DNA from 2 places in the Imbroritus primus genome. Region 2 is predicted to be linked to the other one. Evidence: riboswitches for the same ligand, from Rfam matches in the RefSeq annotation. Region 2 holds a riboswitch; the other holds the start of a gene.
What was found. A riboswitch is a leader RNA that binds a small molecule or an ion and turns the genes downstream of it on or off. The one in region 2 is predicted to bind thiamine pyrophosphate.

Region 1 (6,650 bases), 800 kb from region 2:
GCGGATGAATCGCTATGAGCTTGGTAAGCGCATGCCGGACCCAGAACTAGTTGAGCGCATTGCGGTGGTTCTCAATTTGCCTGCGGCATACTTCTATGCCGTCAGCGATGACGAAGCAGAGCTCTTAATAAAATTTCACCGCCTCTCAAGTGAAGGCCGTGCGAAGGTGATGTCTTTTTTAGGTCAGCTTGGTTGATGCTTTGGGTTAAGCAGAGATGTGTTGCTGTATACCTAAATGTCCCTTGTCGCCTTCTTGGTACTACAAATTTTCCATCCGCAGCGCAAGCGCTGCGGTTGTACGTTCGCTTGTTTGACCGCGAGCGGCAGTGGGGTCTCTTCATGCTAATTTGTATCACCATGGCACAGAAGCCGGATGGCGAGGCGGGCGAGCATGAATTTCGGTAACAAAAAACAGTGGGCGTGGTTTGTCGATAAGGCGTTGGGGCTTGGGGCCCATCCCGGCGTCTAGTGCGCTGCTGGTCTACGGATTGTGGCTTCCCCGGCGGCTTGCCTCACCATCCATCTGAGTTGCTAAGATATCCAGCCACCTTGTGGATAGCTCGCTCATCGTAGGAAGGGTGTTGAGCGTGAATGCCTACATGGTGCCTACACAGCAACCCAAAAACAAAAAGCCCAGTCGGATAGACTGGGCTTTTTGCTTGATACTAGTGGCTCCCCGAGCAGGGCTCGAACCTGCGACCTGCGGATTAACAGTCCGTCGCTCTACCAACTGAGCTATCAGGGAACTGAGAAGACGCAAATTATAGCCAGGGGTTGCCGGGTCGTCAACCCCTTTTTGCTGAATCCGCTTAAAAGCTGAACCGTGCGGACAGCCGCACGGTACGCGGGGCGCCCCGATGCAGGTAACCGTCGCCCAGGGTTTCGCCAACATCCTTCCAGTAGCGCTTGTCGAGCAGGTTGTCCACCATCAGGTAGAACGTCGAGCGGGTCGCGCCGAGGCGGGTGGTGTAGCGCAGGCCGGCATCGAAACGATGCACGGCCGGAATGGCGACGAGGCCATCGCGCGTGGCGTGCTTGCTGCCGCTGTAGCTCCAGCCGCCCAGGACCGCGAGACCCTCGACGCCGGGAATGCTGTAGTCGGCGAACAGCGCACTGCGAAAGCGTGGCGCGTTGATGACCTGCTGGCCGTCGAAGGCCGGCGTGCCGGTATCTTCCTGGCGCGCGCGCAGGGCGGTGACGCTGGCGCTCAGCTGCAGGCGGGAAGTCACGCGGCCCGTGGCGGCGAGTTCCAGTCCGCTGTGCACCTGCCTGCCCTGCTGCACGAAGGTGTTGCCCATGGCGCTGGTATCGGGCTGGGCATACTCGAACGGCTTGCTGAGGCGGAAGGCGGTGAGGCTCAGCGTCAACGCTTCGCGCCAGTCGTAGCGGACGCCGGCTTCCCATTGACGTGAGACCGTGGGCGCGAGGAAGGCGTAGGCATTGGTGGTCCACGCCGGCGCTTGTCCGCCCAGGGAGAGGCCCTTGCTGTAACTGCCGTAGAACGACAGCGCCGCCGTCGGCTGATAGATCACGGCGGCTTGCGGCAGCAGTTCGCTGCGTGTCGTGTCCTGTGACGGCGTGCGTTCCTTCAGCCAGACCTGGCGCGCGCCGGCGACGATCTGCCAACGGCCGCCGAGGCGGATCCGGTCCTGCACGAACAGGGCGCGCTGGCGGCTGTCCAGCGCGCGGTACGATGGTCCCGGTTCGCGCGCGGCCGGTGCGAACACGAGTGGCGTTGGATTGTAGATATTGTCGCTGCCGACCCAGTCGAACAGGCCTTCGCGCAGGTCGACGGTACGGCGGAACACACTGGCGCCGAAGGTGACTTCGTGGCGGATCGTATCCGTGCCGAGGTTGCCGGTAAGCGTGGCTTGCAACTGGTCATTGCGGCGCTTGTCGCCGGGGCTCCGGTAGTCGTAGACATCGTAGCTGCCATCGGCTGCGAAGTACTGTCCGGGCGTGGCGCCGGGCATGGATGGATCGCAGCTCGGCACGGCGTAGCAGCCATAGGGAAAGGCCACGTTATCGTCGATGATCGCGCGGCTGCGACTTGCACTGACCGCGCCACGCCACGTATCCGAGAAGGTGTGGTCGAGACGCAGGTTGAGATTGTGCGATTCCATCGTGACCGGTTGCGACCAAGGCTGGTTATTCAGCATCTGCCGGGGCGAGATATCGTGCGGCAGCGCCGTGCCGCCGAGCAGCTGGAAGCCGGGCACCGAGCGCTGGGCGCGTTTCTGGTATTCCGCATCGAGCTGGAGCACCGTCGACGGCGTCAGGTTCCAGTCGAAAGCCAGGGCGCCGCCGTTGCGGTGCCCGTCGGCATGGTTGACATACGAATGCATGTCTTCGTGGACCAGATTGAGCCGCAGGCCGAAAGGCTGCGGTCCGCTGCCGGCACTGCCAAAGCGCGTGCCGAAGTCGGCGGCCACATAGCGGCTGCCGCGCTGGTCGGTGCCGACGGTGATGTCGCGTACATCGGCAGGCCGCTTGGTGACGTAGTTGACCAGGCCGGCAGGTGCGAGCACACCGGCCTGCAAGCCGGCGAGTCCCTTGAGAATCTCCACGCGCTCCTTGTTCTCTAGCATGACGTTCTGTTCGCCGACGCTGCTCATGCCGTTGATCTGGTAGCCGGTGGCGAGATCGAGCGGTACGCCGCGGATATTGACGTTCTCGTAGTAGCCGACGGGTGCGTAGTTTTCGCCGACCGATGCATCATTCTTGATGACATCGCTCAGGAGGCGGGCCTGCTGGTCATCAAGACGTTCGCGCGTCACCACGCTCACGGCGGCGGGAATGTCGCGCAGCGGTGCGTCATCGAACCCGGCGACGCGTGCCGTGCGTGCACGGTACCCCGTCTCACGTGCGCCAGAGACCGTGACTTCCTGCAGCGTGGCTTCAGTCTGCGCGTGCAATACGGTCGGGGTCAGCAAGGGCAACAGCAGCAGGCTTGCAACTGTGGTGGGGAACTTCGGACGGTTGGCCGGGCGGGCGGCGCGAAAGGGGAACAACAGCATGGTCAAGCCTTGGCACAGAGCCGGTAGGCGCAAGGACGGGAACAGCGGGTGAGGTCGGCCGGGGAGGACTGGCCATACTGTTCCAGCTTCCCTGCGCTCGCATTATCGAGATCAGGTTCGAAGGGTTTTTCTCACCCGCGCCATGCGCAGGACCCCTAGCCTGGAAGAACGCTCCGCCTTGGCGGCGGTAACGTTTGCAGCCGCTATGATACCGGGTTCCGCCGGCATGTTGCGGGTGTTGACTGCCCGTCGTGGCTGACTGTTGCCAGAAGTGGACGCACGCAGCCACTTCCTCCCGGCACCATGCATGGCGCTCCAATGCAAACCGCCCGCCTCGCGGTGGCGAGGCGGGCGGTGTTTGGTACCGTCGCGAGCCGGCGGGCTCCGCCGGGGATCAGTCGAAGACGGGGCTGTCGACGCCGAGGATCTTGTGCAGTTTCGGCGACGTCGTCGTGTACTGCATGTGGATCTTCTTCTCCGGGAAGATATAGGGCGCGGCGCCGAAGGCGGCCAGCGCGGCTTCGTGGAAGCCCGACAGGATCAGCTTCTTCTTGCCCGGATAGGTGTTGATGTCGCCCACGGCAAAGATGCCGGGGATGTTGGTCTCGAACTTTTCGGTATCGACCTTGATCTGCTTGCGCTCCAGGTCGAGGCCCCATTCGGCAATCGGACCGAGTTTTGGCGACAGGCCGAAGAACACCAGCAGGTCATCCAGCGGCAGGCGGCGCGTGACGCCGTCGGCGCCCGTGACCTTGACTTCGGTCAGCGTGCCGTCCTTTTCTTCATAGGCGGTGATCTGACCGACCAGGAACTGCATTTCCAGGTTCTCGCACAGCTCGTTCATCTTGGCGACCGAGGCAGGCGCGGCGCGGAAGCCGTCGCGGCGGTGGATCAGCACGATCGATTCGGCCTTGCCGACCAGATCGAGCGCCCAGTCCAGCGCCGAGTCGCCGCCGCCGACGATCACCAGGTTGCGGCCGTGGAAGCGGCTCGGATCCTTGACGCGGTAGAACAGCTGCTGGCCATCGAACTTGTCGATGCCTTCCACTTTCAACGTGCGCGGCTGGAACGAACCCACGCCGGCGGCGATGAAAATGGTCTTGGTGATAAAGCGTGTGCCAGTCGAGGTTTCGACGAAGAAACGGCCGTCTTCGCGGCGCTCGACTACGGTGACTTCCTGGCCAAGGTGGAAGGTCGGCTCGAACGGCTCGATCTGCTTGAGCAGGTTGTCCGTGAGCTCCTGTCCGGTGCAGATGGGTACGGCGGGAATATCGTAGATGGGCTTGTCCGGGTACAACTCCACGCATTGACCGCCCACGCTCTTGAGCGAGTCGATGATGTGCGCCTTGATTTCCAGCAGACCGAGTTCGAAGACCTGGAACAGGCCAACGGGGCCGGCGCCGACGATCAGCGCGTCGATTTCCAGCGGCTGGCCGCTGGCAGCGGTTTCCGCGACGGAGTTAGGGATGCTCATATCCATCATATTCCTTCCGAAGCCGCCGGCCGAGCCGCGCGGCGGATCAATTATTGGACCAGTTGGTCCCGTTTGGCGGTGACGTCTTTCCAGTCGTCCGCATCCGGCAGAGGGGACTTGGTTTTCGTAATGGAGGGCCAACTGCTTGCCAGCTTGGCATTGAGGTCGAGGAAATCCTGCTGATCGCCAGGGACGTCTTCCTCGGCATAGATCGCATTGACCGGGCACTCGGCCACGCATACCGCACAGTCGATGCACTCGTCCGGATCGATGACCAGGAAATTCGGGCCTTCCCGGAAGCAGTCGACGGGGCAAACATCGACGCAGTCGGTGTATTTGCAGCGAATGCAGGCTTCTGTGACGACGTGGGTCATTACTTTTCCAAAAACTGATCAGGTGAAATTGGGATTGCGAACCGTGCAAATGCACGCTCTGCCGCGCAGCCCGTATTGTATCGCAGCCACTTGCCAAGAATAGCGCGACTATATGCCTCGATAAGACAGTTTTTTTATTTCTTTATGCGATTTTCAATGGGTAGGTCGGCTGGTGGCGTGCCGGACCGCGTGGATTGTGCTGGATGCGCTACCATGGACCCGGACGCGTCGACAGGAGATGGGCGGCATGATGATTCAATCCCTGCTGGATACCGATCTCTATAAATTTACGATGATGCAGGTCGTTCTGCATCATTTCCCTGGCGCCGATGTGGAATACCGCTTCCGTTGCCGCCGGACGGGCGTGGACCTGGCTGCGTGCGCCGACGAGATCCGGGAAGAGGTTGCGGCGCTGTGCACCTTGCGCTTTACCGAGGATGAACTGGACTATCTGCGGGGCCTGCGCTTCCTCAAGTCAGATTTCGTCGATTTTCTCCGCCTGTTCCAGCTCGATACCCGCTACATCGACATCGCGCCCGCGCCGGAAGGGGGCGGGGCCCTCGACATCCGGATTCGCGGGCCGTGGCTGCACACCATCCTCTTCGAGGTGCCGGTGCTGGCGATCGTCAATGAGGTGTACTTTCGCCGCACCCAGCCCCAGCCTGACTATGCCGAAGGCCGCGCCCGGCTTGCGGCCAAGCTGGCGCTGCTGGGGCAGCCCGGTCAGGAGGCCTGCAAGATTGCCGACTATGGCACGCGCCGGCGATTTTCGCGTGACTGGCAGGAGGAGGTAGTGCTGGCAACCCGCGCCCGGCTGGGCACGCAATACGCTGGCACGAGCAATGTCTGGCTTGCGGCCCGGTATGGCATGACCCCGCTGGGGACGATGGCCCACGAGTACGTACAGGCCTGCCAGGCGTTGGGGCCGCGCCTGCGCGATTCGCAGGTCTTTGCGCTGGACACCTGGGCGCATGAGTATCGTGGCGACCTCGGCATCGCGCTGTCGGACACCGTGGGCTTCGATGCCTTTCTGCGCGATTTCGACCTGTATTTCTGCAAGCTCTTCGATGGCGTGCGCCACGATTCTGGAGATCCGGAGCAATGGGGCGAACGCATGCTCGCGCACTATGCGGCGCACCGCATCGATGCGCGCAGCAAGCTGCTGGTGTTCAGCGATGGCTTGACCGCGCCGCGCATCGTCGCGCTGTACGAACGGTTTCGCGAGCGCTGCCAGCTGGCCTTCGGCATCGGTACCGACCTGACCAACGATCTGGGGTACGAAGCCCTGCCGATCGTCATCAAGATGACACGCTGCAACGGCCAGCCGGTCGCCAAGCTCTCGGACGCGCCGGGCAAGACCATGAGCGACGATCCGGGCTATCTCGCCTACCTGCGGCAGGTCTTCGGGGTCGCCGCCGAACCGACGCCGTCAGCGTCCGGCGCTGGATATTAGGAATTGCACTCGTATAATCGCAAGGCTGCCTGCCGGACCAGCGAGCGTTGTGCGGGACGCGGCGGCGGCTTGGCAGTGAGTCAGCAGTAAGTCGATAAAGGGGGCGAGATGGATACCAGTACTGCCAGGCGCAACATCCTTGCCCGCATCCGTGCCGCCCAGCGCCGGCCCGAGGCAGTGATGGAGAACGAGCGCGCGTCGGTGGCCGATTATCTGGCACGTCATCCCGCCGGCCCACGTCCGCTCGAAACCCGTCCGCATCAGGATGGTCTGGTCCCGGAATTCTCCGAACAGGCGCTGCGCATGGCCTCGACGCTCGAGACCATTCCGGC
Region 2 (6,650 bases):
AGGCCATGCAGGAAAAATCGATCGAGTTCGTCCGCCAGGGCGGCAAGATCTACTCCTGACCCACGAACGCTGTATGTTTGCGGCGATCCTGCCGCCGGATCGGTCGTCCGGCGGTACCGTCGCGCAGTTACGTGGCGCCGCGTCGGGATCTGGATGAGATTCCCCTGTCTGCTGCCACCTGAGCCTGCACCAGCGCAAGTTCATGCGGATTCAGGGTGCCAAGCGTGGCGCCCACCCGCTGCAGACTGGCCCAGTAAGGTACGTTGGATTCGGACGCGGCGTCGCGTATCGCGGTCACCCAGCGCATCGAGTTCAGGCGACGAGATACCGCGTCCGTATGTTCCGGATCCATGAGCTTGCGGAATTCGCGCCGATGCGTGCGGACATAAGCGCGAAATTCCTCAGGAGTCAGCATGGCGCGCAATGCACGGATGCCACTATTGCTGCGCTGAGCGGGACCGATTCCATGCGGCGCGAAGGCGTTCTGCCAGCCCTGTGGCAACCGCTTGAGCAGATGACTGGATTCTGTGGGCGGAATGCGCGAGAGTGTTTCCGGCGAAGGGCACTGCTCGGCGAGCAGACGCGCCACGTCCGCATGACGATGGCGCAAGGCTGACAGTAAACACGCCGCGACGAGCGGGCGTGCCTGCCGTGCGATGTCCGGTTCGGCGTGCAGCTTGTCCAGCATCTGGTTCACATATTCGGCATTTCCGCCGGACGTGGCGTAATGCATTGGCGTCTTTCCGTACGCATCGGTTGCCAGTAGCGCATGCGCCGGGCTGGCCGACAGGATGGAGGCAAATATCCCGGCGTGCCGGCCTCGCGCGGCTTCCTGTAGCGGGAGCAAGCCTCGGCTAAAGCGCATCTGGGCGAGCGTGATGCCGGATGCCGCGATGCGGTCGAGGATGTGCGCCGTGCCCTGCTGGATAGCGCCAATCACCAGGCGCGGGAGAAAGCGGCGACGGCCCAGGGCTCTGAATGCCGGAGCGACGCCTGCCTCCAAAAGCGTAGACACCATCGCCACACGCTCAGTCGTGGACGTTCCCGGCATCAACCACGCGGCCAAAAGCCACGTATGCCGCGTCGTATTGAAAGCGCTTGGCAGCGCATGGCGATGCTGGTTGAGATACGCCGCCGCGCGCGCGGGCCCCATGACTTTGAGAAAGTGTGCGAGCAGATGGCTGTGATTTAGCTGTGATGGTGGAAGCGCCTGCATGCTGACCGGGTCGGTGATCTGCAGCGCCCGCACACCTGCCATGTCGGGGTTGATGTGCGGATGCGCCTCGCGCAGATGTGCAGTGTCGAGTATCTCGCGATAGCCTTCGTGCACACACCAGAGGCCGGTGTCACGATGTTCGATGTGCGCGGTGAGCACAGCGGGTGGGTCGAGCGGGCTGTCCACTAGTTGACGCAGCGGATCAAGCAATGACTGGCGTTCCAGCCCCAGGCTGATGTAATGCTGTACCAGCGGGACATTGGTGCCTGCCCTAAAGCAGTCGTCCTCGCGGTAATCCAGCAGGGCGGTGATTGGAATTGCCCCGCTGCCGTTGGTCCCCAGCCCGGCATATGCCAGTGCAATCTGCTCCAGCGGGGATTCGATTTTCTTAAAGGTTCCGAGGTCGTGCCAGGTCTCCGGGGAGGTTTTTGGAAAGGTTTCCATCAGGCATCGTTTGACCGCATTGAGGCAATCTTCGGCGATGAACCGAATCAGGTTTGACGGCGCGAGGAGCGTATCGAGCCGCCGCTGGAGTGCTGGTAGATCGAGCCCCCGGCTCTGCAGCATCTGATTGTTACCATAGCTCTCTTCAATGCGGGCGACGTGATAGCGGTCAGCGAAGTGATTGAACAGCGCTGAATTGACGTGTACGTTCATCGCCGGTCCCATCCGCTGGCGGCGCGCTTGCTCCGCCTGGGCTTCGGCAAAAACCTGGTTCATCACATCGACGCGCGCCGCGTAGAGGCGGCCGATCAACCCGCCGGCACACGCTTCCAGGCTGGCTGCAATCACGCGGATATATCCGATCATGCCAGCCCAGCAGGAGTGTTCGATTTCATCCGCCAGGTTGATCGCGGCGCGTCGGCGCGTCTCCAGATGAACGTTATCGTCGTTAAGAATCTTGTTGATCAGCTCCAGATCGCGCTTCACGCTGGTGTAAAAGCGGTAGGCGTCGTTTTCTTCGTGCAGGGCTTGCGGCATGACGCCGCCGTAGGGAAAAAGCATCTGGTGAAGCGCGTTCCATTTGACGGCGATTGCTGCCTGACGCGCGGTTGTCATCGCCAGGTCCTGCATCACGGTGGTGAGTTCGTTCAGCAATTGACGATAGTCGCCCGGAAAGGCATTGAGCGGCGCATTCCCGTTCATGACAGCTTCCTTGCTGATGAACAGTGGGCGGCGCGCATGCGCTTCAGCGGGAACGTCCAGAAGACGCGATTGTTGGATAGAGGGCGGGACTTGCCGCGCGGCAGCGGAAAAGACGGGGGTGTGAAATACGGATAAGGGCATGATGGCGTACTTGTGAGAAGCGGCGATGCATGGCGGCGCCCGATCGGTTTTCGCTCGCTCACGCCCGACCCTTCGGGTGACCGGGCCTCGATCATTGCCTCGAAATCCGGCGTGTTGTCACGTGCGCATACAGCGCAAGGAGTGGCGTGCCGCAGGGAACCGCTAGCGTGGATGCCGGCATGAGGGTGTGACTAAAAACAAGCATAGTGCCGAATACATGATGTCATCCGTCCGGGGAATGTGAATCTTCGCAACTCTGCGTTTGTCCGAAAACGGGTTCGTGATCCGCGCGATGTCGAATGCGTGTGCTATCCTTACAGCTATCGAAGAAACAGGGGTGCCGTGCCCACGCTGCATGGCTGAGAGAGACCCTTTGCACCCGATCCGGTTCATACCGGCGTGGGAAGTTTCGAACGGTGCCGGTACTGGCGCCGACGAGTCTGCAAGGTCTTTCTCTGCGCATTGCTGTTGATGTCACGCATGCCGGAGCGAATGATGACCGCAGATCTACCAGATTGTCAGCGATTGCCCCCCAGCCGGACAGCCGGCGCCCCCCAGGGTTGCCTGTTCCCTTTTGTACCGATCGTTTCGTGCACTGTATGCGATATGGTGTGCTGCCCGGGGCGTGCGTACTGTGCATCTCGGGGCGCGAGGTGATTCCGTGACTCTTCCCGACATCGACGTCGCCATCTTCGGCGCCGGCCTGGCCGGACGCCTGTGCGCGCTGCAGCTGGCGCGCGCGGGGCGTACCGTGGCGTTGATTGAGCGCGATGGGCCCGATGGGCGCGGCGCGGCGGCGCATATCGCCGCAGCCATGCTTGCGCCGCTGGCCGAGTCCGCCATCAGCGAACGCAGCGTGGTGGAGATGGGCATGGCTAGCGTGCCGTTGTGGCGCGCGCTGATCGATACGCTGCCCACCCCGGTGTTCTTCCAGCAGGACGGTACGCTGGTCGTCTGGCATGCCGGCGACCGCAACGAAGCCACCATGTTCGCCAGCCGTGTGCGCGCCGTTGCGCCGGCCGATGCCGTGCAGGCGCAATTGCGCGCTGTCGATGGCGACACGATTGCCGAACTGGAACCGGCGCTGGCCGGCCGTTTCCGTCAAGGCCTGTTTATCGGCGGCGAAGGCCAGCTCGACAACCGCATGGTGCTCGATGCGCTGCGTGTGGCGCTGGAGGCGGAAGGTGTGCATTGCGTCTGGCATGCCGGCGAGGTCGATGTGTCATCGCTGCCCGGGCTCGGCCTGGAAGCCGGGCTGGTGCTCGATTGCCGCGGCCTCGGCGCGCGCCGCGACTGGCCTGCGCTGCGTGGTCTGCGCGGCGAGGTGGTGCGTATCCACGCGCCCGGCGTACGCTTGCACCGTCCGGTACGCATGCTGCATCCGCGTTACCCGATCTACATCGCGCCCAAGCCAGGCGACGTATATGTGATTGGCGCGACCGAACTCGAGAGCGACGACATGTCGCCGATGAGCGTGCGCTCCGCGCTCGAACTGCTCTCGGCCGCGCATTCGCTGCACCCCGCGTTCGGCGAGGCGCGTATTCTCGAACTGAATGTGCAGTGCCGCCCCACCTTGCCGCACAATCTGCCGGAGATTATTGCCGAACACGTGCAGGATGTACCGGTCATGCGCGTGAATGGCTTGTACCGGCATGGCTTCATGATCGCCCCGGCGGTCACGCAGGCGGCATGCACTGTGGCGCAAGCCTGGCTCGATGATGGCGCTGGCGCGCTACCTGCGGTGCGCGCGTCGGCGCGTTGGCCTGAAATGTATGGCGGCACCGCGTTCGATTCACAGTTGGAAAACGCATGATGGATGTTCTACTCAACGGTCAGGCGCTTGCTTTGCCTGACAACGCGACACTTGCCGATGCCGTCGCGCACAGCGGCGCGCAGCCGCCCTTCGCCACCGCCGTGAACGGTGCCTTCGTGCCGCGTGCCGCGCATGCCGTCACCGTGCTCGCGGCTGGTGACCGTATCGATCTCGTGCAGCCCGTCACGGGCGGCTGATTGCAGGAACTGCCATGAATTCAGACACCTCCCTCGCTTCCGTGCTGGCCGACGATGCCTTGCGCCTGTACGGCGAAACCTTTGCGTCGCGCCTGCTGCTCGGCACGGCGCGCTACCCGTCGCCCGCCGTGCTCGAGCAGGCAGTACGCGCCGCGCGGCCAGGCATGCTGACCGTCGCGCTGCGCCGTGAAGGCGCGGTTGGCGAGGGCGAAGGCGGACAGCGCTTCTGGCAGATGCTGCGCGAACTCAACGTGCCCGTGTTGCCGAACACCGCAGGCTGCCATTCGATCGAGGAAGTGATCACCACCGCCATGATGGCGCGCGAAGTGTTCGACACGCCGTGGATCAAGCTCGAACTGATCGGCGACGACTACACGCTGCAGCCCGACACGCTGGCGCTGCCGGCCGCGGCCGAGCGGTTGATCCGCGAAGGGTTCAAGGTGTTGCCATACTGCACCGAGGACCTCGTGCTCTGCCGCCGCCTGCTCGATGCCGGCTGCGAGGCGCTCATGCCATGGGCCGCGCCCATCGGTACCGGCAAGGGGCCGATCAATCCATATGCGCTGCGCCTGCTGCGCGAGCGCCTGCCCGATACGCCGTTGCTCGTCGATGCCGGTCTCGGACTGCCTTCGCACGCCACGCAAGTCATGGAATGGGGCTACGACGGCGTGCTGCTCAACACCGCTGTGGCACAGGCCACGCACCCGGTCGCGATGGCGCAGGCCTTCTCCATGGCCGTCGCCGCCGGCCGCGCCGCGTGGCTCGCGCAGCCCATGCCGGAGCGCGAACTGGCGCAGGCCAGCACGCCGGTGGTCGGGATGCCGTTTTGGCATCAGGACAGCAACGTTTGACGGAGAGTCGGCATATGGATTTGCGTCACGCGCTGCTCGAGCGGCATGGTGCATCGTTCGGGCGCGGTGCCCAAGGCTGGCAGATCACGGCAGTCGACCTGCCGGCCGGGGAAGTCCGCTTCCGTTTATCCGCGCCGGCGCATACGGCGGCGGATGGCGACACGGATACAACGGCCGAGACACCGGGCGAAACAACGCGTGAAGCCGTACTGGTGACCACGCTTAACTCCGCTGGATCACGACGGCAGATCGTCGATCATGTCGATGGCCCCTTCGGCGCATGGCAGTTCGTTTCCTCGGCGGAGCATGACCCGGTGTTGTCGGAACCTTGGCTCGACACGGTGCGCGCCCTGCTCGACATGGATTTCGAGCCGCACGATGCCGTATGCCTCGCACGCGCCTGGCATGTCGGCGACACCACCTGGCCCACGCACCTGCCGCGTTTTCCGGCCGTGATGCTGCGCGCCGCGCCGCTGCAAGCACCCGGCCTTTTCCCGCCCTGCCCCGAGCAACTCGGCCTGTACGCCGTCGTGCCCGACGCCGTATGGATCGAACGTCTCGTGCCGCTAGGCGTGCCGACCTTGCAGTTGCGCTTCAAATCCGGCGACCCGGCGCGCGTGGCCGACGAAATCGCCCGCGCCGAACAGGCCGCACGCGGCAGCGCTTGCCGCCTGTTCATCAACGACCACTGGCAGGAAGCCATCCGCCAGCACCGCGCCGCGCTCGACATGCATGGCGCCAGCGGCATCTACGGTATTCACCTCGGACAGGAAGACCTCACCGACACCGACCTGCCCGCCATCTGCACCGCACGGCTGCGGCTCGGCGTGAGCACGCATGGCTTCGCCGAAATGCTGCGCGTGCTACCGCTGCAGCCGAGCTATCTGGCGCTGGGTGCGGTGTTTCCGACCACTACCAAAACCCTCAAGACCGCACCGCAAGGACTCGCGCGCCTGCAGGCCTACGTCGAGACCGTGCGCAGCAGTTATCCGTCATTGCCGCTCGTCGCCATTGGCGGCATCGATGCGGGCAATGCGGAGGAGGTCTTGCGGACGGGGGTGGGAAATGTGGCGGTCGTGAGGGCGGTGACGGAGGCGGGGGATTTATCTGCCGCTGTCCGTCGGCTGCGCGCGTTGGCTGGTTAGCCCTGCTGTAGTGATACAAGCATCTTCCGCAATAGCGTGTCCGCCTTTGCCTGGATTAACCTGCTGTCGCTCTCCAGCAGCGCCAGGAGCTGATGCCGTACCTCGCTTTCCGGGCGTTCAAGGCCCTGGGTCGGCATCAGG

Region 1: another riboswitch for thiamine pyrophosphate. It lies ahead of ACQ3C8_RS04355 (TonB-dependent siderophore receptor); the one in region 2 lies ahead of ACQ3C8_RS00640 (FAD-dependent oxidoreductase).

What each region holds. Positions count from the first base shown of each region.
Region 1 covers NZ_OZ201293.1:954,974-961,623, forward strand. Annotated here, with positions in the region: gene ACQ3C8_RS04345 (helix-turn-helix domain-containing protein) at 1-196, shown strand, start outside; tRNA gene ACQ3C8_RS04350 (tRNA-Asn) at 670-745, opposite strand; gene ACQ3C8_RS04355 (TonB-dependent siderophore receptor) at 810-3,017, opposite strand; TPP riboswitch at 3,089-3,184, opposite strand; gene ACQ3C8_RS04360 (NAD(P)/FAD-dependent oxidoreductase) at 3,412-4,497, opposite strand; gene fdxA (ferredoxin FdxA) at 4,542-4,865, opposite strand; gene pncB (nicotinate phosphoribosyltransferase) at 5,113-6,318, shown strand; gene ACQ3C8_RS04375 (LutC/YkgG family protein) at 6,427-6,650, shown strand, end outside.
Region 2 covers NZ_OZ201293.1:154,514-161,163, forward strand. Annotated here, with positions in the region: gene thiC (phosphomethylpyrimidine synthase ThiC) at 1-59, shown strand, start outside; gene ACQ3C8_RS00635 (hypothetical protein) at 128-2,362, opposite strand; TPP riboswitch at 2,827-2,926, shown strand; gene ACQ3C8_RS00640 (FAD-dependent oxidoreductase) at 3,165-4,316, shown strand; gene thiS (sulfur carrier protein ThiS) at 4,316-4,513, shown strand; gene ACQ3C8_RS00650 (thiazole synthase) at 4,528-5,364, shown strand; gene ACQ3C8_RS00655 (thiamine phosphate synthase) at 5,379-6,509, shown strand; gene ACQ3C8_RS00660 (hypothetical protein) at 6,506-6,650, opposite strand, start outside.